Regions from separate parts of the Pseudomonas sp. AC247 genome, predicted to be linked through region 1. Evidence: predicted binding sites of a transcription regulator. Region 1 holds the regulator's gene; each other region holds the start of a gene.
The links. Region 1 encodes sigma-54, which starts transcription at its own class of promoters, with help from an activator protein. Its sites were predicted from a motif close to ANTGGCATNNANNTTGCTNT; they were not measured.
Positions count from the first base shown of each region.

Region 2: the regulator sigma-54 is predicted to act here: its motif matches at 4,704-4,723, upstream of ACZZ0B_RS17035 (circularly permuted type 2 ATP-grasp protein).
Region 3: the regulator sigma-54 is predicted to act here: its motif matches at 2,539-2,558, upstream of ACZZ0B_RS16760 (CmpA/NrtA family ABC transporter substrate-binding protein).
Region 4: the regulator sigma-54 is predicted to act here: its motif matches at 4,355-4,374, upstream of ACZZ0B_RS18010 (flagellar hook-length control protein FliK).

Region 1 is NZ_OZ409829.1:4,762,121-4,769,826, forward strand. Features, by position in the region: gene ACZZ0B_RS21715 (KpsF/GutQ family sugar-phosphate isomerase) at 1-103, shown strand, start outside; gene ACZZ0B_RS21720 (KdsC family phosphatase) at 104-628, shown strand; gene lptC (LPS export ABC transporter periplasmic protein LptC) at 637-1,209, shown strand; gene lptA (lipopolysaccharide transport periplasmic protein LptA) at 1,196-1,741, shown strand; gene lptB (LPS export ABC transporter ATP-binding protein) at 1,741-2,466, shown strand; gene ACZZ0B_RS21740 (RNA polymerase factor sigma-54) at 2,654-4,144, shown strand; gene hpf (ribosome hibernation-promoting factor, HPF/YfiA family) at 4,218-4,526, shown strand; gene ptsN (PTS IIA-like nitrogen regulatory protein PtsN) at 4,538-5,002, shown strand; gene rapZ (RNase adapter RapZ) at 5,005-5,862, shown strand; gene ACZZ0B_RS21760 (HPr family phosphocarrier protein) at 5,878-6,153, shown strand; gene ACZZ0B_RS21765 (ZIP family metal transporter) at 6,245-7,138, opposite strand; gene ACZZ0B_RS21770 (superoxide dismutase) at 7,169-7,706, opposite strand, start outside.
Region 2 is NZ_OZ409829.1:3,790,586-3,798,291, reverse strand. Features, by position in the region: gene ACZZ0B_RS17070 (long-chain-acyl-CoA synthetase) at 1-479, shown strand, start outside; gene ACZZ0B_RS17065 (ankyrin repeat domain-containing protein) at 577-1,095, shown strand; gene ACZZ0B_RS17060 (hypothetical protein) at 1,229-1,759, shown strand; gene ACZZ0B_RS17055 (PLDc N-terminal domain-containing protein) at 1,831-2,022, shown strand; gene speE (polyamine aminopropyltransferase) at 2,230-3,105, shown strand; gene ACZZ0B_RS17045 (hypothetical protein) at 3,467-3,700, shown strand; gene ACZZ0B_RS17040 (ribonuclease E inhibitor RraB) at 3,909-4,256, shown strand; gene ACZZ0B_RS17035 (circularly permuted type 2 ATP-grasp protein) at 4,756-6,165, shown strand; gene ACZZ0B_RS17030 (alpha-E domain-containing protein) at 6,178-7,128, shown strand; gene ACZZ0B_RS17025 (transglutaminase family protein) at 7,125-7,706, shown strand, end outside.
Region 3 is NZ_OZ409829.1:3,722,197-3,729,902, reverse strand. Features, by position in the region: gene ACZZ0B_RS16770 (nitrate/nitrite transporter) at 1-313, opposite strand, end outside; gene ACZZ0B_RS16765 (ANTAR domain-containing response regulator) at 620-1,195, opposite strand; gene ACZZ0B_RS16760 (CmpA/NrtA family ABC transporter substrate-binding protein) at 1,211-2,422, opposite strand; gene ACZZ0B_RS16755 (quinone-dependent dihydroorotate dehydrogenase) at 2,647-3,669, shown strand; gene rmf (ribosome modulation factor) at 3,906-4,121, opposite strand; gene rlmKL (bifunctional 23S rRNA (guanine(2069)-N(7))-methyltransferase RlmK/23S rRNA (guanine(2445)-N(2))-methyltransferase RlmL) at 4,653-6,923, shown strand; gene ACZZ0B_RS16740 (sensor domain-containing diguanylate cyclase) at 7,068-7,706, shown strand, end outside.
Region 4 is NZ_OZ409829.1:3,984,241-3,991,946, reverse strand. Features, by position in the region: gene fliI (flagellar protein export ATPase FliI) at 1-1,302, shown strand, start outside; gene fliJ (flagellar export protein FliJ) at 1,309-1,758, shown strand; gene ACZZ0B_RS18025 (STAS domain-containing protein) at 1,913-2,218, shown strand; gene ACZZ0B_RS18020 (ATP-binding SpoIIE family protein phosphatase) at 2,224-3,927, shown strand; gene ACZZ0B_RS18015 (Hpt domain-containing protein) at 3,959-4,306, shown strand; gene ACZZ0B_RS18010 (flagellar hook-length control protein FliK) at 4,412-5,779, shown strand; gene fliL (flagellar basal body-associated protein FliL) at 5,951-6,454, shown strand; gene fliM (flagellar motor switch protein FliM) at 6,464-7,432, shown strand; gene fliN (flagellar motor switch protein FliN) at 7,489-7,706, shown strand, end outside.

The DNA of each region.
Region 1 (7,706 bases):
CATGGAAGACCACCGAATCAACGCACTGGTAGTTGTCGACGAGGACGATCGCCCGATTGGCGCCTTCAACCTTTCCGATCTGCTGCGCGCAGGAGTCATGTAAATGAGCAACGATCTGCTGCAACGCGGCAAAGCGATCAAACTGGCGGTGTTCGACGTCGACGGGGTCCTCACCGACGGGCGCCTGTATTTCCTCGAAGACGGCAGCGAATTCAAGACCTTCAACACCCTTGATGGCCAAGGCATCAAGATGCTGATGAATGCGGGCGTACAAACTGCCATTATCAGCGGCCGCAAGACACCGGTGGTTGAGCGTCGGGCGAAAAACCTGGGTATCCCGCATCTTTTTCAGGGGCGCGAAGACAAATTGGTCGTTCTCGACGGTCTACTTGAACAACTGGGCCTAAGCTATGAACAGGTCGCCTACCTCGGTGACGACCTGCCTGACCTGCCGGTGATCCGCCGCGTGGGCCTGGGGATGGCGGTCGCCAACGCTGCCGATTTCGTCCGCGAACACGCCCATGGCGTAACCCGCGCCCGTGGCGGCGAAGGCGCCGCCCGCGAATTCTGCGAATTGATCCTGCGTGCGCAGGGCAGCCTTGATGCCGCCAATGCCGCGTACTTGTGAGTCAAACCATGTTTAGCAAAAAATTTCGCAACTTCCTGCTGTTCGGTTGCATCGCGGCGCTTTTCGCCGCGGTCGGCTACTGGAACATCAGCCCGGAACGCTTCCTCGACAAGCCGCCGGTCACGTCGACCGAAAGCCCGATCGACTGGTATGCAACCAACACACACACCCTGCAATACCTGCCGGACGGCAAAGTGCAATATGAAATGACGTCCGAGAAAGCCGAGCACGTCAAGGCGACCGACATCACGCTGGTCACCAAACCCGATCTGAACATGTACCGCGGCACGGATTTCCCGTGGCACGTGACCAGTGAGCGCGGCGAAGTGAACTCGGGTGGCACCCAGGTTGAATTGATCGACTCGGTGCGCATCAAGCGCACCGATGAAAAGAAGCGCGATCTGCTGGTCACCTCCACTCGCATGACGGTGTTCCCGCAGGAGCAATATGCGCAGACCGAGCAACCCGTTAGAATCGACGGCGCTGGCGGTGTATCGACTGGCGTTGGAATGAAAGCGTACCTGAAGGACAGCAGGATACACCTGCTATCGAACGTAAGAGGACAGTATGAGGCTCGTTAAAACCCTCCCTATTTTGCTCAGTCTGGGCGCAGCACTGGGAAGCGTGAGCGCCTGGGCTCTGCCGAACGATCAAGAGCAGCCAATCCGCATTCAGGCCGACGATGCCCAGCTGGACGACAAGAACGGCGTTGCCACCTATAAAGGTGACGTGATCATCACCCAGGGCTCGATGAAGGTCACCGGCAATACCGTGACCATCACCCGCACCCCGACCGGTGATATCGACGTGGTGACCTCGGTCGGCAACCTCGCCTACTTCGAACAGCTGCAGACCGCTGGCGATACCAAGCCTGTACAGGGCTGGGGCGTGACAATCCAGTACCACGCCGCGCAAAACCGCGTTGTGCTGATCGACAAGGCCAAGGTTGTCGATAAAGACAACAACACCACTCAGGGCGAGAAGATCGTCTATGACACGGTGAAAAAACTTGCCAGCGCCGGTCGCGCTACCGGCAGCAAGGTCACCGAGGCGCGTCCGCGCATCGACATGGTGATCCAGCCGAAGAAGAAAACCGAAGAGAAAACCCAGTAATGGCAACTCTGAAAGCTCAGCACCTGGCCAAGGCCTATAAAAGCCGCCAGGTCGTGCGTGACGTCAGCCTGTCGATCGACAGCGGCCAGATCGTCGGCCTGCTCGGCCCCAACGGCGCCGGCAAGACCACGTGCTTCTACATGATCGTCGGCCTGGTGCAGGCCGATCAGGGCCGCGTACTGATCGATGATCTGGACGTCAGCCACCAGCCGATGCACGGTCGTGCCAAGGCCGGTATCGGCTATCTGCCGCAAGAAGCGTCGATCTTCCGCAAACTGTCGGTCGCCGACAACATCATGGCCATCCTCGAAACCCGTCAGGAACTCGACAAGGCTGGTCGTCGCAAGGAGCTGGAAAGCCTGCTGCAGGAATTCCACATCAGCCACATCCGCGACAATCTCGGCATGAGCCTGTCGGGTGGTGAACGCCGCCGCGTGGAAATTGCCCGCGCACTGGCCACCGCGCCGAAATTCATCCTGCTCGACGAACCGTTTGCCGGTGTCGACCCGATCTCGGTCGGCGACATCAAGCAGATCATCCACCACCTCAAGGCCAAGGGCATCGGCGTATTGATCACCGACCACAACGTGCGTGAGACCCTGGATATCTGCGAAACCGCGTACATCGTCAACGACGGTCAACTGATCGCCGAAGGTGACGCAGAAACCATCCTGGCCAACGATCTGGTCAAGGAAGTGTATCTGGGTCACGAGTTCCGCCTGTAAGCGCGACAGCATCCTGGTGATTCGCGAGGGCGCTGTATCGATGAAGCAGCTTTTTATACGCTTTAATTGTTACAGCGCTCTAGGCAAACACTTCAGTTTCAGGCATATAATTTGCTTAAGTTTGGCGCTTCGGCGCCCTGTAGTGGATGGCGCATAGCGCCGGCGAATAAGGTGTTAAGCCCCTGCCATGAAACCATCGCTAGTCTTGAGAATGGGCCAGCAGCTGACGATGACACCGCAGCTGCAACAGGCCATCCGCCTGCTCCAATTGTCGACCCTGGATCTGCAACAGGAAATCCAGGAGGCACTGGAATCCAATCCGATGCTCGAACGCCAGGAAGAAGGCGAAGACTTCGACAATTCCGACCCCTTGGCCGACAACGCTGAACAGAAGCCCGCCGAGATCCAGGAACCGTCCTACCAGGAAACCGCGCCGACCGTCGACAACCTCGAAGAAGGCGATTGGAGCGAACGCATTCCCAACGAACTGCCGGTCGACACCGCCTGGGAAGACGTCTACCAGACCAGCGCCAGCAGCCTGCCCAGCAGCGACGATGACGAGTGGGATTTCACCACCCGCACCTCCGCCGGCGAAAGCCTGCAAAGCCACCTGCTGTGGCAACTGAACCTCGCCCCGATGTCCGACACCGATCGCCTGATCGCCGTGACCCTGATCGATTGCATCAACAATCAGGGCTATCTGGACGAAACCCTCGAAGAAATCCTCGAAGCGTTCGACCCGGAACTGGACATCGAGCTGGACGAGATTGAAGCCGTCCTGCACCGCATCCAGCAATTCGAACCGGCCGGTATCGGTGCGCGCAACCTTGGCGAATGCCTGTTGCTGCAATTGCGCCAGTTGCCGGCCAAGACACCATGGCTGGCAGAAGCCAAGCGTCTGGTCACGGACTACATCGACCTGCTTGGCAGTCGCGATTACAGCCAGTTGATGCGCCGCATGAAGCTCAAGGAAGACGAGCTGCGCCAGGTCATCGAGCTGGTGCAGAGCCTCAATCCGCGTCCGGGTTCGCAGATCGAATCCACTGAGGCCGAGTACGTTGTGCCTGACGTGATCGTGCGCAAGGACAACGAGCGCTGGCTGGTCGAGCTGAATCAGGAATCGGTGCCACGCCTGCGCGTCAATGCGCAATACGCCGGATTCGTCCGTCGCGCCGACACCAGCGCCGACAACACCTTCATGCGCAATCAGTTGCAGGAAGCGCGCTGGTTCATCAAGAGCCTGCAGAGCCGCAATGAAACCCTGATGAAAGTTGCCACCCAGATCGTCGAGCATCAGCGCGGTTTTCTGGAGTACGGCGACGAAGCCATGAAACCGTTGGTCTTGCACGACATCGCCGAAGCGGTGGGCATGCATGAATCAACGATTTCCCGGGTGACCACACAGAAATTCATGCATACCCCGCGCGGTATTTATGAGCTGAAATACTTTTTCTCAAGCCACGTCAGCACCTCCGAAGGCGGCGAATGCTCGTCCACGGCGATCCGCGCGATCATCAAAAAACTGGTTGCCGCGGAAAATCAGAAAAAGCCGTTGAGTGACAGCAAGATCGCTGGTTTACTGGAGGCACAAGGCATTCAGGTGGCTCGCCGCACCGTCGCCAAGTACCGCGAATCCTTAGGGATCGCGCCTTCGAGCGAACGCAAGCGGTTGATGTAAGCCACGTTACAGCGTTCCAGTGGCAGGCTATCCAGCCTGCCGCTTTATGCACTGGCAACGAAGGAGAAGCTGTATGCAAGTCAACATCAGTGGACACCAACTGGAAGTGACCCAACCTCTGCGTTCCTATATCGAGGAAAAACTCCAACGACTGGAGCGCCATTTCGACAAGATCACCAACGTGCAGGTCACGATGTGCGTCGAAAAGCTGAAGCAGAAAATCGAAGCCACCTTGCATATACCCGGCAGCGAAGTGGTCGCTAACGCGGAACATACCGATATGTACGCGGCGATCGACGCCTTGACCGACAAGCTGGATAAACAACTCAAAAAGCATAAGGAAAAGACCCAGAGCCTGCTCCAGGGCGCGACCGGTCGATAACCCCCCACCCCATGATCCGACTTGAAAGTATCCTGACCCCCGGCCGTTCCCTCGTGAACGTGCCGGGCGGCAGTAAAAAGAAAGCCCTCGAACAAATTGCCAACCTGATCGCCCGCGAAGTGCCGGATCTGGAGATGCAAGATGTCTTCGAGGCCCTGATTGCCCGTGAAAAACTCGGTTCTACCGGTTTTGGCAACGGCATCGCCATTCCTCACTGCCGCCTCAAAGGCTGCGAAACGCCCATCAGTGCGTTGATGCACCTTCAAGCCCCCATCGATTTCGACGCCATTGACGGCGCGCCGGTTGACCTGCTGTTTGTCTTGCTGGTCCCGGAAGCCGCTACCGATGCGCACCTGGAGTTGCTGCGTCAGATCGCCAGCATGCTCGACCGCAAGGACGTGCGTGACAAATTGCGCAGCGCCGCGAGCAACGAAGCCTTGTACCAGGTCGTTCTGGACGAGCAAAACGGGCAGTAATCATGCGCTTGATCATCGTCAGCGGCCGTTCCGGCTCGGGTAAAAGCACCGCCCTTGATGTCCTTGAGGACAACGGTTACTACTGCATCGACAACCTGCCGGCAGGTTTGCTGCCAGAGCTGGCCGAGCGCGCACTGATCCACACGGAGCTTGCGCAACCGCTGGTCGCCGTGTCGATTGACGCGCGCAACCTGCCGAGTCACCTGAGCCGCTTTCCCGAACTGCTCGAAGATGCCCGCAGCAAGCACATTCAATGTGATGTGCTTTATCTTGATGCCGATGAAGAAACCCTGCTCAAGCGTTTCTCCGAAACTCGCCGCCGCCACCCGCTGAGCAATGCCAACCGCTCGCTGGCCGAAGCGATTCACGATGAAACTGCCCTGCTCGGCCCGATCGCCGATCTCGCCGACCTGAAGATCAACACCACCAATCTGAACCTGTACCAGTTGCGCGACACCATCAAGCTGCGTCTGCTGAATCAGCCGGAGCCGGGCACGGCGTTTCTGGTCGAGTCATTCGGTTTCAAGCGCGGCATGCCGGTGGATGCAGATCTGGTCTTTGATGTGCGCTGCCTGCCCAACCCCTACTGGAAACCGGAACTGCGCGAACAGTCCGGCCTCGATGCACCGGTGGCCGAGTATCTGGCAGCACAGCCCGACGTTGAAGAAATGTTTCAGGACATCTTCACCTACCTGCACAAGTGGCTACCACGTTTTGCCGCGAGCAATCGTGCCTATGTGACCATTGCCATTGGCTGCACCGGCGGGCATCACCGCTCCGTCTACCTGACTGAACGCCTGGGTCAGGCCCTGCAGAAAACCCTGAAGAACGTCCAGGTTCGCCACCGCGACCTCACTTAAAGGATTCACACCGCGATGCCTGCTCTGGAAATCGAAATCATCAACAAACTGGGCCTGCATGCCCGCGCATCGGCCAAGTTTGTTGGAGTGGCCGGGCAGTATCCGGATTGCACGATCAGAGTGGGTCGCACGCCTGAGACCACGGTTGATGGCAAAAGCATCATGGCGATGATGATGCTGGCGGCTGGCAAGGGCACCAAGATCTATCTGAGTACTGAAGGGCATCAGGAACAGGAAGCACTGGATGCGTTGGTCGCGTTGATCAACAACTACTTCGATGAAGGCGGCTGACAGCCAACATCAAAAGATCGCAGCCTTCGGCAGCTCCTACAGTGAACGCATTCCAATGTAGGAGCTGCCGAAGGCTGCGATCTTTTGATCTTCAACCTAATGCAGTATCCATCACCATCATCAGACAAAACCCGCTCAACAAACCAAGGCTGGCCAATTTGTCATGACCATTGCGTCGCGACTCGGGGATCACTTCGTGGGTCACCACCAGCAACATCGCCCCCGCCGCCAGCGCCAAACCTAATGGCAACAACACCTGGGCCAGACTGACCAGCCACGCGCACAACAGCGCAAACACCGGCTCGACCAGGCCTGACGCCGCGCCAATCATAAACGCCTTCACCCGCGACATCCCTGCCCCGGCCAATACCAGCGCAATCACCAGACCTTCCGGCACATCCTGCAAAGCGATGCCCATGGCCAGGCTGTCCGCATCCGGCATGCCGCCACCGGCAGACACGCCGACGGCCATGCCTTCAGGAATGTTATGGGCAATGATCGCAAACACAAACAGCCAGATCCGTGGCGGAATCACCGGGTGCTCGACGGTGCCGACGAGCATTTCCGGAGACGCGCCGGAAACCTTGAGATCAACCAGATACAGCCCGAATGCGCCGAGCATGATGCCGAAGCAGATCAGGCCACTGGCGCCCCACGGCGTCAAACCAAGACTTTCGGCAGCGGCAATGCCCGGCACGATCAGCGAAAACGCCGTCGCCGCCAGCATCACCCCGGCACCAAACCCCAGCAACGTATCGCTGAGTGCCTGCGGCATGCGCCGAATCACCAGCACCGGCACCGCACCAAGCGCCGTGCCGAGCGCGCAGATCGCGCCACCCTGCAACGCCCGCAACAGCCGCGGTTCGAGATTCAGCCATGCCAGTCCGTGGGCAACCAGCAAGGTCATGCCCGCCAACAGCAATAGCGATCCCACTGCGTAACGAAACATACGCCCACTTCCGATCGCCAGTGTTTCAGTGCCCATAGTCAGCCTTGGATTGTTTTTATAGAAGACTTAAACCAGTGCGGCCTGATAGCGCGCAGCAACTTCAGGCCAATTGATCACGTTGTAGAACGCGTTGATGTATTCCGGGCGACGGTTCTGGTAACGCAGGTAGTAGGCATGCTCCCAGACGTCGAGACCGAGAATCGGCGTGTTGCCGTTCATCAGCGGGCTGTCCTGGTTGCCGCTGCTTTCCACGATCAATTTCTTCTCCGGGGTCACGCTGAGCCAGGCCCAGCCGCTGCCGAAACGGGTCAGCGCGGCTTTGGTGAAGGCTTCCTTGAAGCTGTCGAGGCCGCCCAACTGCTCATCGATTGCCTTGGCCAGCGCGCCATCCGGTTTGCCGCCGCCGCTTGGCACCATTACTTCCCAGAACAGCGAGTGGTTGGCGTGACCGCCGCCCTGATTGATCACCGCGGCACGGAGTTTCTCCGGCAACTCCTTGACGCTGGCGACCAGTTTTTCCACCGGCCATTCAGCGTACTCAGTGCCTTCTACCGCAGCGTTGAGGTTGTTGATGTAGGTCTGGTGATGCTTGGTGTAGTGAATC
Region 2 (7,706 bases), 970 kb from region 1:
GCGACCTGCTGCGCAACATCGGCTTCGGCCATGCGCAGTTTGTTGATCGATTGGGCGACACCTATCGCTGGAAGGGAGAGAACGTCTCCACCACGGAAGTTGAAAACCTCTTGCTGCAACACCCGCAGATCTCCGAGGCCGTGGCGTATGGCGTCGAAATTCGCAACACCAACGGGCGCGCCGGCATGGCGGCCATCACGCCGTCCGAGTCCCTCGCGACGCTGGATTTCGCCGCGTTACTGAGCTTCATCCGTGAACGCATGCCGGCGTATGCGGTACCGCTTTTCCTGCGGGTGAAGGTGAAAATGGAAACCACCGGTACCTTCAAGTACCAGAAAACCCGCTTGAAGAACGAAGGTTTCGATCCCGGCCAGACAGGTGACGATCCGATCTTCGCCTGGCTGCCGGGCAGCGAGACTTACGTACAGGTGACCGACGCAATGTTGGCTGAAATCAATCAAGGCAAGTACCGTTATTGATTCTGGCTATAGATCATCTTGAGAAAAAGTGGGTGACAGTTTTCGTCGCGCTCGGGAAACTGTCGGCTTTCCGATTGACCGAAAGTGGAGTTGCCCCATGTCCGACCAAAGCCGCCAGATGACCCCTGAAGAAGCTGCCGAATTCACCGAGCAGGTTTTCAACAAGGCGCGCGACGGTGATGCCGAAATGCTTGATCGCCTGGTCAGCGCCGGTTTGCCGGTCAACCTGAAGAACAGCAAGGGCGACACGCTGCTGATGCTCGCCAGTTATTACGGTCATGTTGACGCCGTGAATGTGCTGCTTAAACACCAAGCAGATCCGGAAATGCGCAATGGCAACGGCCAAAGCCCGATTGCCGGTGCGGCGTTCAAAGGTGACTTGGCGGTGGTCAAGGCGTTGGTCGAAGCGGGTGCCGAGATCGAAGGTTCGTCGTTTGATGGCCGTACCGCGCTGATGATGGCGGCGATGTTTAACCGCGTTGAAATCGTTGATTACCTGATCAGCAAAGGCGCCAATGCACAGGCCAGGGACGCCAATGGCGTGACGGCACTCGATGCGGCTCGCACCATGGGCGCGGTTGATACCACGGCGCAGCTGGAAAAATTGTTGGGTTGATAAGGTCAAAAGATCGCAGCCTGCGGCAGCTCCTACACTGATCCCTCTGTAGGAGCTGCCGCAGGCTGCGATCTTTTGCGTTGTGCGCTATCCTCCGCGCCCTTAAATTTCACCTTCCACAGGATCCGCCCTCATGAAAGCCGCACTCGTCGAACTCATCAGCAAAATCAGCTCCGGCTGCATGGCCGAGGACGAGATCCTGAACGTTGCCGACGAAGCCGCACAGGCCTACGCCGATGCCGGTGCTTTTCTGACAACCAATCCCGACATCAACTACGACGACACCTTCCCGATCCCGTTGGGCGAGTGGGTGGTGGTCGGCAGCCTGCCGGAAACCGTGCTGTTCCAGGCCGACACCTACGTCGATCTGTTTGCGCAGATCGTCGCCTCGTTCGGCCCGGGCGTGGATTTCAACCTCAAGCCCAAGCAACTGGCGAAAACCGAGGCCCTGACCGCACTCAATCGCATCCAGGTGCAGATGAGCAGCATGAACAAGGAAAACGGCGGTTACACGCTGATGAACTTCAGCCAGCTGCTCGACGATGAGCTGCAAATGGTGCTGGTCTTCGGCAACGACGTGCCACGGGTGCTGGAGCTGTGCGCCGAAGTCGGCATCACCGCCGCGCCAGCGCTGGAAGCCCTGAAGATCGCCGTTCACGTCTGAGTGCAATAAAAGGGAACCCTGCGCGCGACCGTCTATCCTAAAAGTGCATGCCACTATTCTGGAGCGACACCATGGGTTCCACGTTCAACGGTCTGATTGGCCTGATCATCCTCGCCCTCGACATCTGGGCCATCATCAACGTACTGAAAAGCGGCGCGACCACCGGGATGAAAATCGTCTGGGTGCTGCTGATCATCCTCCTGCCAGTGCTGGGCCTGATCATCTGGGCAATCGCCGGACCGCGCGGCAACGTCCGGATCTGACCGCACCCATGTAGGAGCTGCCGCAGGCTGCGATCTTTTGATGTTGATTGTAAAAAAACAAGATAAAAAGATCGCAGCCTGCGGCAGCTCCTACAGGGATTATGGTTGTGAGGTTCGACCTGTCATCTTCGGCAACGTAGAATGCGCGCCTTTCCCGGGAAATCGTCCCCACGATTGACGCCCGCGCATTCATCGGAGCACTTCACCATGACCGTCACCAAAACCAGCGAGTACCTGGAAACCCTCTACGAAGGCTACGGCCAGCGTTTTCGCATGGAAAAACTGCTGCACGAAGTGCGCACCGAACACCAGCACCTGGTGATCTTCCAGAACCCGCGCATGGGCCGTGTGATGGCGCTGGACGGCGTGATCCAGACCACCGAAGCCGACGAATTCATCTACCACGAAATGCTCACCCACGTGCCGATCCTCGCCCACGGCAGCGCCAAGCGCGTGCTGATCATCGGCGGCGGTGACGGCGGCATGCTGCGCGAAGTGACCAAGCATGCCGGTGTCGAGCACATCACCATGGTCGAGATCGACGGCACCGTGGTCGACATGTGCAAAGAATTCCTGCCGAACCACTCCAGCGGTGCTTACGACGATCCACGGCTGAACCTGGTGATCGACGACGGCATGCGTTTCGTCGCCACCACCACGGAAAAATTCGACGTGATCATCTCCGACTCCACCGACCCGATCGGCCCGGGCGAAGTGCTGTTCTCGGAGAACTTCTATCAGGCCTGCCACCGCTGCCTGAATGAAGGCGGCATCCTCGTGACCCAGAACGGCACGCCGTTCATGCAGATCGACGAAGTGAAAACCACCGCCGGTCGCCTGAAAAGCCTGTTCCCGGACTGGCACTTCTACCAAGCGGCGGTGCCGACCTACATCGGTGGTTCGATGACATTTGCGTGGGGTTCGACCAACCCGGCCTACCGCAAGCTCAGCCGTGAAACCCTGCAACAGCGCTTCATCGGCAGCGGCATCGTCACGCGCTACTACAACCCGGAAATCCACATCGGCGCGTTCGCCTTGCCGCAATATGTGCTGCAAGCGATCAACAAGCCAAGCAACGACTGAAAGCTCCATTTTCATTTGTGTATGGATCCATGTGGTGAGGGGATTTATCCCCGACCGGCTGCGCAGCAGTCGTAAACCCGGCCAACGCGGTCTGCCTGATGGACCGCGTTGGCTGGTTTTGGGGACGCTTCGCATCCCATCGGGGATAAATCCCCTCGCCACAGATAAATCCCTCACCACAGATAAGTCCTCTCACCACAGGTAAATTCCCGTACCACAATGGTTGCGTGCAAAATTCGCGGTGCATCTCCACGATGTCGTTTTTTTCATGTTCGTGCGCTGTAATCCTTTTGAACCAACTTTCGGCGCACCAGTCGATTTAGGTGTAAGCCCATTTGCGGGTTTGATCGAGGAGGCACCGATGCAAAAGTGGAAAGTCACTTTCGTGGACGATCATGGTGAAATTGTCGATGAGGTGTTCGAGCGCGCGGAATGCCCCAGTGACGATGAGGCCGCTCAACTGATCAAGGCGAAGCTTCTGCCCGTGGCCGCCGCACTGGATCTGAACGATCTGGAAGGGCGCACCCCCGACGCCGGGGCGAAAAGCCTGAAAACCCAGAACAGCATTGAAATCCGCAGCATCACTCCCGTCTGACATTCTTCCTGTCACCTTGACGCCAGGCCTTGGCAGCAGCTCTGACTTGGGGCTACTCTGCAAGCGAGATCAGCGAACGGATCGCTAAGGTCTGGTCTTGTCAGCTACATGCTTGTTCCCGCGTGCAACCACGTTGCCGTCGTACTTTGGCCTGAGGCCCGGGGCGGGAATACGGAAAGTCTATCCATCTATGTGAGGGGGACGATTCATGAGCACAGCCTATCAAGAAGACATCAGCAGCAATGTTCTGCGCCGCATGAAAGAAGGCGGTTTCGATTTTTCCCGATTCCATCCCATCGAGTTCTACGCCATTTTCCCGGACGAGGAGCGGGCGCGCAGGGCGGCAGGCAAATTTCGTGGTGAGTCCATCAATGCCCAGGTCAGCGTGCGCGATGACGGCGCGTGGGCGCTGGAATTGAGCAAAGTGATGTATGCGACGTATGACGATATTGGCGATTTCGAGCAGGGCTTTTCGGCGGTGGTCGAACCCTTGGGCGGGATAATCGAGGGATGGGGCGTGAAACAGGAGGTGCGTAGCCGCCACCGGTTGAATTGAGTCGATAGATAGAAGATCAAAAGATCGCAGCCTTCGGCAGCTCCTACAGGTGATCAATGTAGGAGCTGCCGGAGGCTGCGATCTTTTGCTTTTGCTTTCAAAACATTTCCAAAAGGCAAAAAAAAGCCACCGGAGAGGGTGGCTAAAAGGGAAGACCGATAAGCAGAGGAAACCGGTCAGGGTTACAGCGGGGCGGGCTGCAGGGGCAATCCCGATCAGTTGAGCTGGCGACTTCGAGGCGCTTTGCGCGGCGAAGCTTTGCAGCGAATGCGCGGATTATCCGCAAGCGGCGCCGGGCAGTGAAATCAACTCTGACTATGCTGGTGATAGGCGATGCAGTGCGTCGCAATGAAGCGGGGGCAATCAGGTTGGGGCAATTGCCGCACAGGAATGGTGCGGTCTCTCTGGCGTGAATATCCAACCGATTGAAATCAAAGCGTTTATGCCGATGGCACGGGCCTTGCGAAGGCCTGTAGGTCCGGGTGACAAGGAGTACGGCATGATCCGCACCTATTTTGATGAGATGTACGACGCCGGCGGCCAGGTTCGCCCGCATTATCGGGAGTTCGCCCGATGGCTGGCCGACACGCCTGACGAGCTGCTGGCCCAACGGCGACGCGAGGCCGATCTGCTGTTCCATCGCGCCGGGATTACTTTCACGCTCTATGGCGACGAGCAGGGCACCGAGCGGCTGATTCCTTTCGATACCATTCCGCGCAGCATCCCCGCCAGCGAGTGGCGGATCGTCGAGCGCGGCTGCATCCAGCGGGTCAAGGCGTTGAACATGTTTCTCGCCGACCTCTATCACGAGCAACGCATCATCAAGGCCGGGATCATTCCCGCCGAACAGGTGCTGGCCAACGAGCAATACCAGTTGGCGATGCAAGGCCTGGATCTGCACCGCGATATCTATTCGCATATCTCCGGCGTCGATCTGGTGCGCGATGGCGACGGCACCTACTACGTGCTCGAAGACAATCTGCGCACCCCGAGCGGCGTGAGTTACATGCTCGAAGACCGCAAGATGATGATGCGCCTGTTCCCGGAGCTGTTCGCCGCGCAACGCATCGCGCCGATCGATCACTACCCGAACCTGCTGCTCGACACCCTGAAAAGCTCCAGCCCGATCGATGACCCGAGCGTCGTGGTGCTGACGCCGGGGCGCTTCAACAGTGCATTCTTCGAGCATGCATTTCTGGCGCGGGAAATGGGCGTGGAACTGGTCGAGGGTGCGGATCTGTTCGTGCGTGACGACAAAGTCTTCATGCGCACCACCGACGGCCCGAAAGCGGTAGATGTGATCTACCGCCGGCTCGACGACGCCTTCCTCGATCCATTGGCATTCAACCCGGACTCGATGCTCGGCGTGCCGGGTCTGCTGTCGTCCTATCGCTCCGGCAACGTCGTGTTGGCCAATGCCATCGGTACCGGCGTGGCGGACGACAAATCGGTGTACCCGTTTGTCACCGACATGATTCGTTTCTACCTCGATGAAGAACCGATCCTGAAAAACGTGCCGACCTGGCAATGCCGCAACCCGTCTGAACTTTCCCACGTGCTGGCCAATCTTCCAGATCTGGTGGTCAAGGAAACCCAAGGCTCCGGCGGTTACGGAATGCTGGTCGGGCCGGCGTCGACGAAGGCCGAAATCGACGCCTTTCGCGAACGTATCAAGGCCAAGCCCCACGCCTACATCGCGCAACCGACGCTGTCGCTGTCGACCTGTCCGACCTTTGTCGAAAACGGCATTGCGCCGCGCCATATCGACCTGCGCCCGTTTGTCTTGTCCGGGCGCGAAACCCGCGTGGTGCCCGGCGGTTTGACCCGCGTCGCGCTGCGCGAAGGCTCGCTGGTGGTGAACTCATCACAGGGCGGCGGAACCAAGGACACCTGGGTGGTCGAGGATTGAAGGAAGCTTGCCATGTTAAGTAGAACTGCCTCGGATCTGTATTGGATGTCGCGTTACCTGGAGCGGGCGGAAAACCTCGCACGGATGCTCGACGTCAGTTATTCGCTGTCGCTGATGCCGCAGGACGGTCGCGGTGATGGCTTGCACGAACTGGCAATGCCGCTGTTGATCACCGGCACCCTTGAGGATTATCTGGAGCGTCACGGCGCATTGCATGCCGAACGCCTGCTGCACTTTTTCGCCCTCGATGCGGCCAACCCGGCGAGCATCTACAGCTGCCTCGGCGCCGCACGGGCCAGTGCCCATGCAGTGCGCGGACGTATCACGGCGGACATGTGGGAGAACATCAACTCGACGTGGCTGGAGATTCGCGGGATCGCCGAGCAGGGCTTGAGCCGTTATGGCATGAGCCGTTTCTGCGAATGGATCAAGGAGCGTTCGCATCTGTTTCGTGGCGCGTCTTACGGCACGATCATGCGTAACGATGCATTCCGTTTCATTCGTCTAGGGACGTTTATCGAGCGCGCGGACAACACGCTGCGGCTGCTCGATGCCCGCTACGAAATGGCTGGCGATCAAGCCGAAGCGGTGAGCGATGGCACGGCCCACGCGTACTACCAATGGAGTGCCTTGCTGCGCGCACTGTCATCGTTCGAGGCCTACACCGAAATCTATCGCGACGCGCCCGGCGCCCGGCATGTCGCCGAGTTGCTGCTGTTGCGTGCCGACGTGCCGCGTTCGCTGCGCGCCTGCACCGAAGAGATCGACCAGATTCTCGCGCAACTGCCCGGGGCCAACGGTCGTCCCGCGCAACGCTTGGCCGCCGAAATGGACGCGCGCCTGCGCTATACCGGCATCAACGAAATCCTCGAGGAAGGCCTGCATGCCTGGCTGACCGAATTCATCCCGCTGGTGCGCCAGTTGGGTAACGCCATTCACAGTTCCTACCTGGAGGCTGCATGAGACTTTCCATTAGCCACGAGACCACCTATCACTACGAAGATAAGGTGCGGGCGAGCATCCAGTACCTGCGGCTGACCCCCCACGACAGTGAGCGTCAACATGTGCTGAGCTGGCAACTTGACCTGCCGCGTCCGGTGCGCGCGCAACTCGATCCGTTCGGCAACATCCTGCATGTGCTGACCATGGACGAGCCGCACGAAGCGATCATCATCGGCGCGCGTGGTCAGGTTGATATCGATGAATTGCGCGAGGCTGAACACGAGAGCCAGTCGGCGCTGCCGTTTCTGCGCTTTACCCGGTTGACCGAGGCCGATGAGGCTTTGCGCGCATTCGCCGAGAAGTCCTGCAAGCAGCGGCGCGACCGCACGGCGTTGATCGATCTGATGCACGGCTTGAATCAGCACATGACCTACACGCCGGGCTCCACCGAGGTCGACACCAGCGCCGCTGAAGCCTTCGCCGGGCGTGCCGGGGTTTGTCAGGATCACACCCACGCGTTTCTGGCCTGCGCACGCAGTCTGGGCGTGCCATCGCGTTACGTGTCGGGGTATTTGTACAGCGAGGATTGCGAGCATCTG
Region 3 (7,706 bases), 1.0 Mb from region 1:
CCTGTTCATAGCTGTGGATGCCGATTTTCCAGGCACCGAACAAAGCGCAAATCACGATGACCTGGCCGATCAGACCGGCGGTTTTTGGCGACAGTCGATCGGCGAGCATGCCCATGATGAAGCGCAGTACCGCACCGGCGAGGATCGGCGTAGCGACGACGAGGCCACGCTGTTGCGTGGTCAGGTGCAGGTCGGCGGCGATCTGCACCGCCAGCGGGCCGAGCAGGTACCAGACCATGAAGCTCAGGTCGAAGTAGAGGAAGGCCGCGAACAGTGTCGGGGTGTGGCCGGATTTCCAGAAGCTTGAATTCATCGCGCACCTCAGCTGAAAAGAGTCTCGAAAGGAGTCATGCAACAGCAAGTGGGGCGCCGCCACGGCCGCACCACCGGCCCCGGGCTGTGGGGCCAAAACGCAAAAACGCCGCTACCTGATGCGCCGGTTGGGCGAACGGGTGAGCGACGTCTTTGTCGTGGGTGGGGCAACCGCCGTTGGTTACCTGTGGGGTTTACATAGCGAGATTTGTGCCAAGGATCAAAAGATCGCAGCCTTCGGCAGCTCCTACAGGGATATGCGTGCCTCTGTAGGAGCTGCCGAAGGCTGCGATCCTTTGATCTTGATTCAGCCGAGCAACTCACTCATCGCAATAATCTGCTCCGCCACTTGAATCAGCTTCTGCTGCCTGCTCATCGCCTGGCGCCGCATCAGGGTGTACGCCTCTTCCTCATTGCAGTCCTTCATCTTCATCAGCAACCCCTTGGCCAGCTCGATGCGCTTGCGCTCAGCCAGTTGCTGATCCCGTGCCTGCAACTGCGCACGCAGCGCCTGATCACTCTCGAAGCGCGCCATCGCCACATCCAGAATCGGCTGCAAACGCTGGGCGTGAATGCCTTCGACGATGTAGGCACTCACCCCGGACTTGATCGCCTGACGCATCACCCCCGGATCATGTTCGTCGGTAAACATCACGATCGGCCGGGGCTGGTCGCGGCTGACCAGCACCACTTGCTCCATGACATCGCGACTCGGTGACTCGGTATCGATCAGGATGACGTCCGGGCGCACCGTTTCGACGCGCGCGGGCAGGTCGATGGTCAGGCCGGATTCGTCGATGACCTCAAAACCGGCTTCGGTCAGCGCCGCTTTCAGGCGTCCGACTTTTTTTGCCGTGTCGTTGATCAGCAGAATGCGCAACATGTTCGCGATCTCCTGTCAGCGGCGGGCGAGAAGGGCGACGTCGTCGCTCATCGCGTGCAGCTTGAAACTGCGCGCATAAGCGGCCGGGTCGCTGCCGTCCCAGATTTTGCCGTCGAGCAACTGGCTGCTGCGCATGTCCGTGCCCCACGCCGCCACGCCGACGGCGGTGGCCGCTTCGCGATAGAGCTCGAGTTGCTGAACCTGGCGGGCGACGGCGAGATAATCCGGGTCTTCGCGCAGCAAACCCCAGCGGCGGAACTGGGTCATGAACCACATGCCGTCGGACAAGTACGGCAAATTGACTTCACCTTTGCCGTGAAAGCGCAGGGCGTGCGGGTCTTGCCAGCGATTGCCGAGGCCATCGGCATAGTCGCCGAGAAAGCGCGGTTCGATGCAGGCCACCGGCGCGTCGAGGTATTCCGGTGCGCTGAGCAGGTGCGCGGTGCTGCGACGATTTTCCGGGCTCTCTTCAATAAAGCGGCTGGCTTCAAGGATCGCCATCACCAGCGCCCGTGCGGTGTTGGGGTACTGCTCGACAAATTCGCGGGTGCAGCCTAGGACTTTTTCCGGGTGATCGGGCCAGATGGTCTGGCTGGTGGCGAGGGTAAAACCCAGATCCTGCTGCACGGCGCTGGCTGCCCATGGTTCGCCGACACAAAAGCCGTCAATGCGCCCGGCTTGCAGGTGCGCGACCATTTGCGGCGGTGGCACGACCACGCTGTCGACATCCTGCAATGGATGAATGCCCTGACTCGCCAGCCAGTAATACAGCCACATCGCATGGGTGCCGGTGGGAAACGTCTGGGCGAAGGTGAGTTTTGCGCGGCTTTGGTGCACGTGGCGATCCAGCGCTTCAGGACTGCTCACGCCCAGACGTTGCAGGCCGTGTGACAGGTTGAGGCTTTGCCCGTTCTGGTTCAGGCCCATCAGCACTGCCATGTCGGTCGGGGCGACGCCGCCGATGCCCAAGTGCACCGCGTAAATCAGCCCGTAAAGGCTGTGGGCGGCGTCGAGTTCGCCGCTGACCAGTTTGTCGCGCAGATTGGCCCAGGAAGTCTGACGTTTGAGGTTCAGCGTCAGTCCGTACGGTTGGGCGAAGCCTTGCGTGGCAGCCACCACCACCGAGGCGCAATCACTCAGGGCCATGAAACCGAGGTTGATTGCGCTTTTTTCCGGGGCATCGCTGCCATTGACCCAGGCCAGCGGCCCTGCCGAAGGTTCGTTCATATAAAGCCACCTCGAAAAAAAACGCCGTCGCGGTCTTCGCAAAGGCAAAAACCGCGGACGACGCCATTGTCCTTACCCACTTGCCGCCATTGGTTTGCGAGCTGATAGCTGGGAAGGGTGCAAGGCATATGCCAGTGACAGTGATTTGCGCGTGCGCCTCGCGCCGCAGGCCGATGCCCGGCTATAATCGCCGCCTCTTTTCGCCGCCCGAGTCATCGCCGCCCATGTACACCCTGGCCCGTCAGCTGTTGTTCAAACTTTCCCCGGAAACCTCCCACGATCTGTCGCTGGATCTGATCGGCGCGGGTGGGCGTTTGGGCCTCAACGGTTTGCTGTGCAAGGCGCCGGCGAACGTGCCGGTGACGGTCATGGGCCTCGAGTTTCCGAACCCGGTGGGTCTGGCGGCGGGGCTGGACAAGAATGGCGCGGCCATCGACGGCTTCGCGCAGTTGGGGTTCGGTTTTGTCGAAATCGGCACCGTGACCCCGCGTCCGCAACCGGGCAACCCGAAACCACGGATCTTTCGTCTGCCGGAAGCCGAGGCGATCATCAACCGCATGGGTTTCAACAACCTCGGTGTCGATAACCTGCTGGCGCGGGTCGCTGCGGCGAAATACACAGGCGTGCTGGGCATCAACATCGGCAAGAACTTCGACACGCCGGTCGAGCGTGCGGTCGACGACTACCTGATCTGCCTGGACAAGGTGTATGCCCACGCCAGCTACGTGACGGTCAACGTCAGCTCGCCGAACACCCCGGGCCTGCGCAGCCTGCAGTTCGGTGATTCGCTCAAGCAATTGTTGGCCGATCTGGCCACGCGCCGCGCCGAACTGGCGTTGCGTCATGGCAAACATGTGCCGCTGGCGATCAAGATCGCCCCGGACATGACCGATGAAGAAACCGCGCAGGTCGCGCAGGCGCTGATCGAAACCGGCATGGACGCGGTGATCGCGACCAACACCACCCTGAGCCGTGTCGGCGTTGAAGGCATGGAGCATGGCGACGAGGCGGGCGGCTTGTCCGGCGCGCCGGTGCGTGAGAAGAGCACGAATACCGTGAAGGTGCTGGCGGGTGAACTGGCCGGGCGTTTGCCAATCATTGCTGCGGGTGGCATCACTGAAGGCAAGCATGCGGCCGAGAAGATTCTCGCTGGTGCGAGCCTGGTGCAGATCTACTCCGGCTTCATCTACAAAGGCCCGGCGCTGATCCGCGAATCGGTAGACGCCATCGCCGCCCTGCGCAAATAACCCGGTCAATGTAGGAGCTGCCGAAGGCTGCGATCTTTTGATCTTGATTTTGATTTTAAAAAACAGGATCAAAAGATCGCAGCCTGCGGCAGCTCCTACATGAGATGTGCATCAGTTCTCGGGCATAAAAAAGGGCTCCTCGAAGGAGCCCCTGGGCCGTAGCCCGCCGTCCGGGAAGGACGTGCATGGTAAGTCGTTACAAATTCAGATTGTCGTGTCGGAATTAATGCCCTGTGTCAGCCGACGGCGTGAAGTTCGTTGAGTCTGTGGATTCCCGCAGTGCCGGTCATACCGTCCCAGTTGTCGCCGCGTCCTTCTCGCCAGCCGTTAATCCAGGCTTGACGTACCGACGGTAGAGTAAATGGGCAAAGCTCACGGGATTTGCCACCAACGCCATATTGATATCCGCGCAAAAATGCTCTTTCCAACGGATCACGCTTAAGTCTTCTCATAGGGTGTTTCCCTCACTTGTTGACTGTTTGTGTCGCGTTGACCTCAATCGAGGTCTGGCAGAAAAAACCTGCCGTGGTGCGGCTCGCTGCCGGCGTGGCGAGCCAAGGTGTTGACGCCGTTGCGACGTCAACCTGTGGTCAGTTCTAACCAATGAGTCACAGCGATGGAATGACCGTTTTGTCATAAGCACGTAACAAAAAGGGTGCTATAGCGATAAGTAACCGCGTATTTATTCAATGTTTATTAGCCAAACCCCGGTATGATCGGCCCCGCGCTGGATGATGGGCTTAATTCTTTAGTGAGAATGACCCACGTTTGCGCTGGGGTACTATTCGACGAAGGGTCGCTTTAAGACTTTTTGTTACTCCAACTTTTTTATCTGTCCCGGCATCTAAGCTCTTTTAACCCGAGCAGCGGGGATGGAACGGCACACCTTCGTGCCACGCGGGCGTTCTTTTAGAAAAGCGCCTGATTGAAAACCGGATCGGCAATGCGTTGCCGATTCACTAGCCAAAGGCTCTGGAAATACCATGTCCGACCGTTTCGAACTCTTCCTCACTTGCCCTAAAGGCCTTGAAGGCCTGCTCATCGAGGAAGCCGTCGGGCTTGGCCTTGAAGAAGCGCGCGAGCACACTTCCGCCGTGCGTGGCATGGCGACCATGGAAACCGCTTATCGCCTGTGCCTCTGGTCGCGTCTGGCCAACCGGGTGCTGCTGGTGCTCAAGCGTTTCCCGATGAAAGACGCTGAAGACCTCTACCACGGTGTCCTCGACATCGAATGGCAGGATCACATGCTCAACGACGGCACGCTCGCCGTTGAATTCAGCGGCCATGGCTCGGGCATCGACAACACCCACTTCGGCGCCTTGAAAGTCAAAGACGCCATCGTCGACAAACTGCGCACCCCGCAGGGCGACCGTCCGTCGATCGACAAGCTCAACCCGGACCTGCGCATTCACCTGCGCCTGGATCGCGGCGAAGCGATTCTCTCCCTCGACCTCTCCGGGCACAGCCTGCACCAGCGTGGCTATCGCTTGCAGCAGGGCGCGGCGCCGCTGAAGGAAAACCTTGCGGCCGCTATCCTGATCCGTTCCGGCTGGCCGCGCATTGCTGCCGAAGGCGGCGCGCTGGCTGACCCGATGTGCGGTGTCGGTACGTTCCTCGTCGAAGCTGCGATGATCGCCGCCGATATTGCTCCGAACCTGCGTCGTGAACAGTGGGGCTTCACCGCGTGGCTGGGTCACGTGCCGGCGCTGTGGAAAAAACTCCACGAAGAAGCCGTTGAACGCGCCGCTGCCGGCCTGGCCAAGCCACCGCTGTGGATTCGCGGTTACGAAGCTGATCCACGCCTGATTCAACCGGGCCGCAACAACGTTGAGCGCGCCGGTCTGAGCGAGTGGATCAAGATCTACCAGGGCGAAGTCGCGACCTTTGAGCCGCGTCCGGACCAGAACCAGAAAGGCCTGGTCATCTGCAACCCACCGTACGGCGAGCGTCTCGGTGATGAAGCCAGCTTGCTCTATCTCTACCAGAACCTCGGCGAGCGTCTGCGTCAGGCCTGCCTGAACTGGGAAGCGGCGGTGTTCACCGGCGCGCCGGATCTGGGCAAGCGCATGGGCATCCGTAGCCACAAACAGTATTCGTTCTGGAACGGCGCGTTGCCGTGCAAACTGCTGTTGATCAAAGTGCTGCCGGATCAGTTCGTCACTGGCGAGCGCCGTACCCCGGAACAGCGTCAGGCCGAGCGCGAGCAAGCGGCTTACGACCAGACCCCGGACGAGCCGCAAGAGCGCAAATTCAACAAGAACGGCAACCCGATCAAGCCGACGCCAGCCCCGGCGCCGGTGATCGAGCAGCCGCGCTTGAGCGAAGGCGGGCAGATGTTTGCCAACCGTCTGCAAAAGAATCTCAAGGCGATGGGCAAGTGGGTCAAGCGCGAAGGCATCGATTGCTACCGCGTCTACGATGCCGACATGCCTGAGTACGCGATGGCCATCGATCTGTACCACGATTGGGTGCACGTTCAGGAATACGCCGCGCCGAAGTCGATTGACCCGGAAAAAGCCTCGGCCCGCATGTTCGACGCGCTGGCAGCCATTCCGCAGGCGCTGAATGTCGACAAGAGCCGCGTGGTGGTCAAACGCCGCGAGCGCCAGAGCGGTACCAAGCAGTACGAGCGTCAGAGCGCGCAGGGCAAGTTCAACGAAGTCAGCGAGGGCGGCGTGAAGTTGCTGGTCAACCTCACCGACTACCTCGACACGGGCCTGTTCCTCGATCACCGGCCGATGCGCATGCGCATTCAGAAAGAGGCCGAGGGCAAGCGTTTCCTCAATCTGTATTGCTACACCGCGACCGCCAGCGTGCACGCGGCCAAGGGCGGCGCGCGCAGCACCACAAGCGTCGATTTGTCGAAAACCTACCTCGACTGGGCGCGCCGCAACTTGTCGCTGAATGGCTTTTCGGACAAGAACCGTCTGGAGCAGGGCGACGTGATGGTGTGGCTGGAAGGCTGCCGTGAAGAGTACGACCTGATCTTCATCGATCCGCCGACCTTCTCCAATTCCAAGCGCATGGAAGGCATTTTCGACGTGCAGCGTGATCAGGTGCAGTTGATCGACCTGGCCATGGCCCGTCTGGCGCCGGGCGGCGTGCTGTACTTCTCCAACAACTTCCGCAAGTTCCAGTTGGAGGACAACCTCGCCGAGCGTTACGCGGTCGAGGAAATCAGTGCGCAGACCATTGATCCGGATTTTGCCCGCAATACCAAGATCCACCGCGCCTGGAAAATCACGGCTCGTTGACACTCTGCTGCACTGGATCCACAGAGCCTTGATTTTTAACGGCTCTTGGATCCGTTCAGCGCTAGCCAAATTAATGGCTAATAGCTATAACTCACTCATGGCCAATGGGACTTCCCCGGAACACTGGCGTAGTGAGTTGTCCTTATGTCGTTGCACCCCGTGCGCCCGAAGATCCTGGGTTTTATCAGCGAAGACGTCTCGGCCTGGCTGGTCGCGCTGCTGGTATTGCTCGCCGGCGGGATTCTCACGGGGCTGCTCGCCTGGGGCGCGCTCAGTCAGTATCAGCAACAATTGCGTCAGCGCTTTCAATTGCTGGCCAACGAACGTTACAGCCGCATCGAAGAACGTTTTCAGGATCAGGAGCAACGCCTCGACGGCCTGCGCCGCTTCTTCGCCAACTCCGAATCGGTGTCCCGCGCCGAATTCGACGGTTACACCCATCCTTTATTGCTGCGTACCCAGGCTTATTCGTTTGCCTTGCGGGTCAGTGCTGCCGAACGCGCGGCGTTTGAGCAGCGTGTACGGGATGAGGGCCTGAGCACCTTCACCATTCGCGAGCTCAATGCACAGGGCGAACTGCAGTTGGCTGCGACCCGCGACGAATATGTGCCGGTGTTGTACAGCCAGACTCAGAGCCGTCTCGGTTCGCCGCTGGGTTATGACTTGCTGGCGCAACCGTTGCGCCGCGACACCCTGCAACGCGCCGACAAGCTCCGCAGCCTGGCGGTGTCGCAACCGATGCACCTGGTCAGCATTGAGCCATCGTACGCGCGCGGTGTGCTG
Region 4 (7,706 bases), 780 kb from region 1:
GAGATTGCCGGTGCGCCGATCCTTGAAGGCCGCCTGCTGCGCATGGTCGGCCTGACGCTCGAAGCCGAAGGCCTGCGCGCTGCCATGGGCACCCGCTGCATGGTGATCAATGACGACAGCTACCACCCCTCCCAGGTGGAAGCGGAAGTCATGGGTTTCTCCGGCAATAAAGTCTTCTTGATGCCCGTCGGCAGCGTTGCCGGTATCGCCCCCGGCGCCCGCGTGGTGCCGCTGGCTGATGCCGGTCGGTTGCCGATGGGCATGAGCATGCTCGGTCGTGTGCTCGATGGCGCCGGTCGTGCGCTGGACGGCAAGGGCGGCATGAAAGCCGAAGACTGGGTGCCGATGGACGGCCCGACGATCAACCCGCTCAACCGTGACCCGATCAGCGTGCCGCTGGACGTCGGCATCCGTTGCATCAACGGTTTGTTGACGGTCGGTCGCGGCCAGCGTCTCGGTCTGTTCGCCGGTACCGGCGTCGGTAAATCCGTGCTGCTGGGCATGATGACCCGCTTTACCGAGGCCGACATCATCGTCGTTGGCCTGATCGGTGAGCGGGGTCGAGAAGTTAAAGAATTCATCGAGCACATCCTCGGTGAAGAAGGCCTCAAGCGCTCCGTGGTCGTCGCCTCGCCAGCGGACGATGCGCCACTGATGCGATTGCGTGCCGCGATGTATTGCACGCGCATCGCCGAGTATTTCCGCGACAAGGGCAAGAACGTCCTGTTGCTGATGGATTCGCTGACCCGTTTCGCTCAGGCCCAGCGGGAAATCGCCCTGGCCATCGGCGAGCCGCCGGCGACCAAGGGTTATCCGCCGTCGGTGTTCGCCAAGTTGCCGAAACTGGTGGAGCGCGCGGGCAACGCGGAGAAGGGCGGTGGTTCGATCACCGCGTTCTACACCGTACTGTCCGAAGGCGACGATCAGCAGGACCCGATTGCCGACTCGGCGCGCGGCGTACTCGACGGCCACATCGTGCTGTCGCGGCGTCTGGCTGAAGAAGGGCACTACCCGGCCATCGACATCGAGGCGTCGATCAGCCGGGTGATGCCGTCGGTGGTCGGCATCAAGCACATGAACCATGCGCAGATGTTCAAGCAATACTGGTCGCGTTATCAGCAGAGTCGCGACCTGATCAGCGTCGGCGCTTATGTGGCCGGTGGTGACCGCGAAACCGACACTGCGATCAGCTTGCAGCCGTCGATGTCGCTGTACTTGCGTCAGGGCTTGAACGACAACATCAACATGGGCGCCAGTGAAAATCACTTGGCCTCGATCTTCGCTCCGGCGCCCGGCGGTTAACCGGCCATGGCCCTGAGTCGAGCCGCGCGTCTGGTGCCGGTGGTGGACATGGCCGAGAAGGCCGAGAAAGCCGCCGTGCAACGCCTGGGGTATTTCCAGGGCCAGGTGAAAGTGGCCGAAAGCAAACTCGCCGACCTCAACGCCTTTCGTCTGGATTACTCGCAGCAATGGATCGTGCGCGGCAGCACCGGCGTGACCGGGCAATGGCTGCTCGGCTTCCAGGGCTTTTTGGCACAACTCGACACCGCCGTTGATCAGCAGCGCCAGAGCCTGGTCTGGCACCAGAACAATCTGGAAAAGGCGCGTGAGGCCTGGCAACAGGCGTTTGCCCGGGTCGAAGGGTTGCGCAAGCTGGTGCAGCGTTACCGCGACGAGGCGCAGCGGGCCGAGGACAAGCGTGAGCAGAAGCTGCTGGACGAGTTGTCCCAGCGCCTGCCTCGGCAGAATCCGTACTGAAGATCAACAGATCGCAGCCTTCGGCAGCTCCTGCAGGGGATCAGTGTAGGGGGTGCCGAAGGGTGCGATCTTTTGATCTTGCTTCCAACCTTGCCCCATCCCCTGCCAAGTGCTAAACCTTGTACACGTTCGTCAATGACAAGGAAGCCAGTCAATGTCAGTCGTTACAGATCTTTCTCCAGATGGTCAAAAACTGACTATCTCAGTCAAGGGGCGATTTGATTTCGGTCGTCACCAGGAGTTTCGCGAGTCCTACGAGCGTCTCGTTCAGAAACCCGAGTCCATCGTGGTCGACCTCAAAGAAGCCACCTACCTCGACAGCTCGGCCTTGGGCATGCTGCTCCTGCTGCGTGATCACGCCGGCGGCGACGAGTCCGACGTGCGGGTCGTCAACAGCAACTCCGACGTGCGCAAAATCCTCGCCATCTCCAATTTCGACAAACTCTTCGACATCAGTTGACCAGCATGCAGGCGCAAGAGCCGCTGACCATTCTGATCGCCGAAGACAGTGCCGCCGACCGCTTGCTGCTGTCGACCATCGTCCGCCGCCAGGGTCATCAAGTGCTGACGGCGGCCAACGGTGCCGAAGCGGTCGAGGTGTTCCGCCGTCAGCAGCCCAGCCTGGTGTTGATGGACGCCATGATGCCAGTGATGGACGGCTTCGAAGCGGCGCGGCAGATCAAGGCGCTGGCAGGGGAAACCCTCGTGCCGATTATCTTCCTGACCTCGTTGACGGAAAGCGAAGCGCTGGCGCGTTGCCTTGAGGCAGGTGGTGACGATTTTCTGGCGAAGCCCTACAACCAAGTGATTCTCGCCGCCAAAATCAAGGCGATGGATCGCTTGCGACGTCTGCAAGCTACCGTGCTGCAACAACGCGACCTGATTGCCAAACATCACGACTACCTTCTCAACGAACAGCGCGTCGCCAAAGCGGTGTTCGACAAGGTGGCGCATGCCGGCTGCCTGAGTGCGCCAAACATCCGATATCTGCAATCGCCCTACGCGCTGTTCAACGGCGACCTGTTGCTGGCGGCCTATACGCCAGCGGGCGACATGCACGTCATGCTCGGCGACTTCACCGGCCACGGTTTGCCGGCAGCGGTGGGCGCGATGCCCTTGGCCGAAGTCTTCTATGGCATGACCGCCAAGGGCTATGGCCTGGCCGAAACCCTGCGCGAAATGAACGCCAAGCTCAAACGCATCCTGCCCGTGGACATGTTCTGTTGCGCGACGCTGCTGTGCCTGAGTTTTCAGCGGCGCTCGGTGGAAGTGTGGAATGGCGGCATGCCTGACGGCTACTTGCACCGAATCGCCACGGGCGAGCGCGAACCGTTGGCGGCGCGCCATTTGCCGTTGGGCGTGCTCAGTCCACAGGCATTCGATGACCGCACTGAAGTGCATTCGATGGCGGTTGGCGATCGGGTTTTCGTGTTGTCCGACGGGGTCATTGATACCAGCGATGCCAACGATCAGTTGTTCGGTGTCGAGCGTCTGCAGCGAGTGTTCGCCGCCAACCGTGAGCCTGATCGGTTGTTCGAGGACATCGAGCAGGCGCTACGGGATTTTCGCGGTGAGGCGCGCGACGATGTGAGCATGGTCGAGGTCAGTTTGCTTGAGCTGGCACAGGTCAATCCGTCGGCGCCGGTGTATTCCGACAGCGGTCAATCCTGTCCGCTGGACTGGTCGGTGAGCTTCGAGTTTCGCGGGGCTACACTCAAGCGTTTCAATCCATTGCCATACCTGTTGCAGTTGCTGTTGGAGGTGCATGGTTTGCGCGGGCAGAGCGGCGCGTTGTACAGCGTGCTCGCCGAGCTCTACTCCAACGCGCTGGAGCATGGCGTGCTGGGTCTGGATTCCAGTCTCAAGCGCGATGCTGCCGGTTTTGCCCTTTATTATCAGCAGCGCAATCAGCGGCTCGATGCCTTGCAGGAGGGTTTTGTGCGCGTGCATCTGCAGGTGAGGCCTGTGAACAACGGCGGATGCCTGCTGATCCGGGTCGAAGACAGTGGCAAGGGCTTTGATGTGGCGCGGGTGATGGAGCGGCCATTGGACGACGTCCGTCTGTCGGGGCGCGGTGTCAGCCTGATCCGGCAATTGGGGCATAACGCCAGGTGGTCGGACGAAGGTCGTAGTGCTTGCGTGGAGTTTTTCTGGGAGGTTCAGGCATAATCCGCGCAATTCTTGATCAAGGAGTGAGCAAGTGACTGACCAACATGTGGATCGCGAGGCGCTGAGCGTACTGCGCGAAGTCATGGAGGACGGGTATCCGGAGTTGCTGGATACCTTTCTGACCGATTCCGAAAGTCGCTTGGTTGAGCTGCGCAAGACTGCGGACGCCAAGGTCTTGTCGGAGGTTGCCCATAGTTTCAAGGGCAGCGCCAGCAACATGGGCGCTGTGCGCCTGGCGGAACTCTGTCAGACGCTGGAGTCAGAAGCCAAAGATAAAAGCCCCTCGGAAATTGCCATGCTGGTGGCGGATATCAGCAATGAGTTTGCTGATGTGCGCCCTGTCTACGAAGACGAGCGACAGCACGCACTCGCGCATTGAACACGCCGCCCGGCGCTTTTCTCGGGTGTCGGGCAAAACTGGCCCGGCACTTGCATATATCTCCCTCAACTGTACCTACGATCCCAGTGCAGCGGAGACCGTGTTATGCCTGCGACCCCCAATATTCTTCTTCAGACCGCCGCCCAGGCCAAGGCGCAAGCAGCCTCTGCCAAATCGTCGGCATTGGCCGCAGACCCCGGCGACAAGGCCTCAAGCTTCGCAAAAGTGTTCGCCGATCAAGGGCCGAACAAGCCTGCCGCGAGCACTGACAATTCGCTGAAACCGGCGCGCGACAAGGTCGCTGACAACAGCGGCAAAAAAGACCTCGGCAAAGATCAGTCTGCCGCCGCGAACCCGGCGGTTGCCGATAGCGGCAAAGCGTTGCCTGCCGACAAACCGGTTGCCGCCGATGACAAGACTGCCAGCGACGACGACAGCGCCGACACCCCGCAGACGCCGGTAGCCGATACCGCGCCTGTCGACCCGGCGCTGGACCCGGCGTTGGCAGAAGTCGTGCAGCCCCTGGTGACTGCGCCTGTCGCGCAACCGCCAGTGGTTGAGACGCCGACACCGCCGAAAGTCGAAACACCGGCCGTGGCGGTATTGCCGGCGGTGGTCAAAGACCCGGCGGCCAGTACCGACAGCGATTTCGATCCTGAGGCCGACCCGCTTGATGCCTTGCCGGCCGTGCGCATGGCGATGGAGCAGGGCGGGCATATTTCCGCCGCCAGCCAGGCGCAACCGAAAGCCTCGCCAGCGCAGGCTCAGGCTGACGGCGAATTGACCACCGCACAGAACTTCGCTGCCGGCATGGCCAGCATGCTCGACGTGCAGGCCGACAAGGACAGCACCAGTCAGGGCGGCGAAAAAGCCTTCAGCGGGCTGATCGATGACGGTTTGAAAGACCTCAAGTCCGCCACCAGCGATACCCGTGTCGATGACTTCGCCAACCGTCTGGCGGCGCTGACGCAAGCGGCCACGCCAAAAACCGCCAACGCGGTGCCGGTGAACCAGCCAATCGCCATGCACCAGAGCGGCTGGACCGAAGAAGTGGTCAACCGCGTCATGTACCTGTCGAGCGCCAATCTGAAGGCGGCGGACATTCAGTTGCAACCGGCGGAGCTGGGGCGTCTGGATATTCGCGTGAACATGGTCCCGGACCAGCAGACCCAGGTGACGTTCATGAGTGCGCACCCGAGCGTGCGCGAAGCGCTCGACGGGCAGATGCATCGACTGCGTGAAATGTTCACCCAGCAGGGCATGGGCCAGGTCGACGTCAACGTGGCTGATCAGGGGCGTGGCTGGCAGGGGCAAGGTCAGGAACAGGCGCAGCAGGGCCAGAGTGGCCGCACCAGCGCCGCCGGTGGTCGTCTGGATTCGGCGGACGAAGAGTTGACGCCCGCAGCGGTGGCTGAGTCTGTTGCCCAGACCACTAGCGTCATCGGCACCAGCGCGGTTGACTATTACGCCTGACGGCATGGCAACACAAAAAGATCGCAGCCTTCGGCAGCTCCTACAGGGTGTACATCGCCAAATGTAGATGCTGCCGGAGGCTGCGATCTTTTGCTTTGACACTTCTGGCATAACACTTGCTCTTGCCTTGCCGTGCGACTGTGAAAACCCGATTAGTGACGGATTATTGGCATGGCGAAGAGCGATACAGCAGCAGTGAAAGACCCCGCAACCAAAGGCAAACTCAAGCTGATCATTGTGATCGTGCTGGCGTTGCTGTTGGCCATTGGTGCTTCCGTGGGGGCGACCTGGTTCTTCATGCACAGCGCCCAGAGCAAGCCTGCCGAGGCCGCCGATGCTGCGCCGGTCGGCAAGCAGCCCGCGATCTTCGAGCCCATGGCCCCGGCGTTCGTGGCCAACTACAACCAGAACGGCCGTCAGCGCTACATGCAGGTGAGCATCACCATGCTGGGCCGCAATCAGGCTGATCTGGAAGCGCTCAAAGTGCACATGCCAGTGATCCGCAATAACCTGGTGATGCTCTTCTCCGGTCAGGATTTCGCCACCTTGGCGACGCCGGTCGGGCAAGAGATGTTGCGCCAGAAGGCCACAGCCAGCGTCCAGGAAGTGGCGCAGAAAGAGCTGGGCAAAGTGGTGATCGAACAGTTGCTTTTCACTAATTTCGTACTGCAGTAGGAACACGACATGGCCGTGCAGGATCTGCTGTCCCAGGATGAAATCGATGCGCTGTTGCATGGCGTCGACGATGGTCTGGTACAGACCGATAACGCTGCCGAACCCGGCAGTGTCAAAAGCTACGACCTGACCAGCCAGGATCGCATCGTCCGCGGACGCATGCCGACTCTGGAAATGATCAACGAGCGTTTTGCCCGATACACCCGCATCAGCATGTTCAACATGCTGCGCCGCTCGGCGGACGTTGCCGTCGGTGGCGTCCAGGTGATGAAGTTCGGCGAATACGTGCACTCGCTGTACGTGCCGACCAGCCTCAACCTGGTCAAGATCAAACCGTTGCGCGGCACTGCGCTGTTCATCCTCGACGCCAAACTGGTGTTCAAGCTGGTGGACAACTTCTTCGGCGGCGACGGCCGTCACGCGAAGATCGAAGGGCGTGAATTCACCCCGACCGAACTGCGTGTGGTGCGCATGGTGCTGGAGCAGGCTTTCATCGATTTGAAAGAAGCCTGGCAAGCGATCATGGAAGTCAATTTCGAGTACATCAACTCGGAAGTGAACCCGGCGATGGCCAACATCGTCGGCCCGAGCGAGGCCATCGTGGTGTCGACTTTCCACATCGAACTCGACGGCGGTGGCGGCGATCTCCACGTGACCATGCCGTATTCGATGATCGAGCCGGTGCGTGAAATGCTCGACGCCGGTTTCCAGTCGGACCTCGACGATCAGGACGAACGCTGGGTCAACGCCCTGCGCCAGGACGTGCTCGACGTCGACGTGCCGATCGGTGCCACCGTGGCGCGTCGCCAGTTGAAACTGCGCGACATCCTGCACATGCAGCCGGGGGACGTGATCCCGGTCGAGATGCCGGAAGACATGATCATGCGCGCCAACGGCGTGCCGGCCTTCAAGGTCAAGATGGGCTCGCACAAAGGCAACCTCGCGTTGCAAGTGATCGAGCCGATCGAGCGTCGCTGAAGCGGCGCCACACCCCCTTTTGCATTAACTGAATTGTTGCCCGCCGAGGACACATGATGAACGACGATATGAACGCCCAGGACGATCAGGCACTGGCCGATGAATGGGCTGCTGCCCTGGAAGAAACCGGTGATGGTCAAGCTGACATCGACGCACTGCTGGCGGCTGACGCCTCGAGCGGCTCGCGTCTGCCGATGGAAGAGTTCGGCAGCGTGCCGAAGAACAACGATCCGGTCACCCTGGACGGTCCGAACCTGGACGTGATCCTCGACAT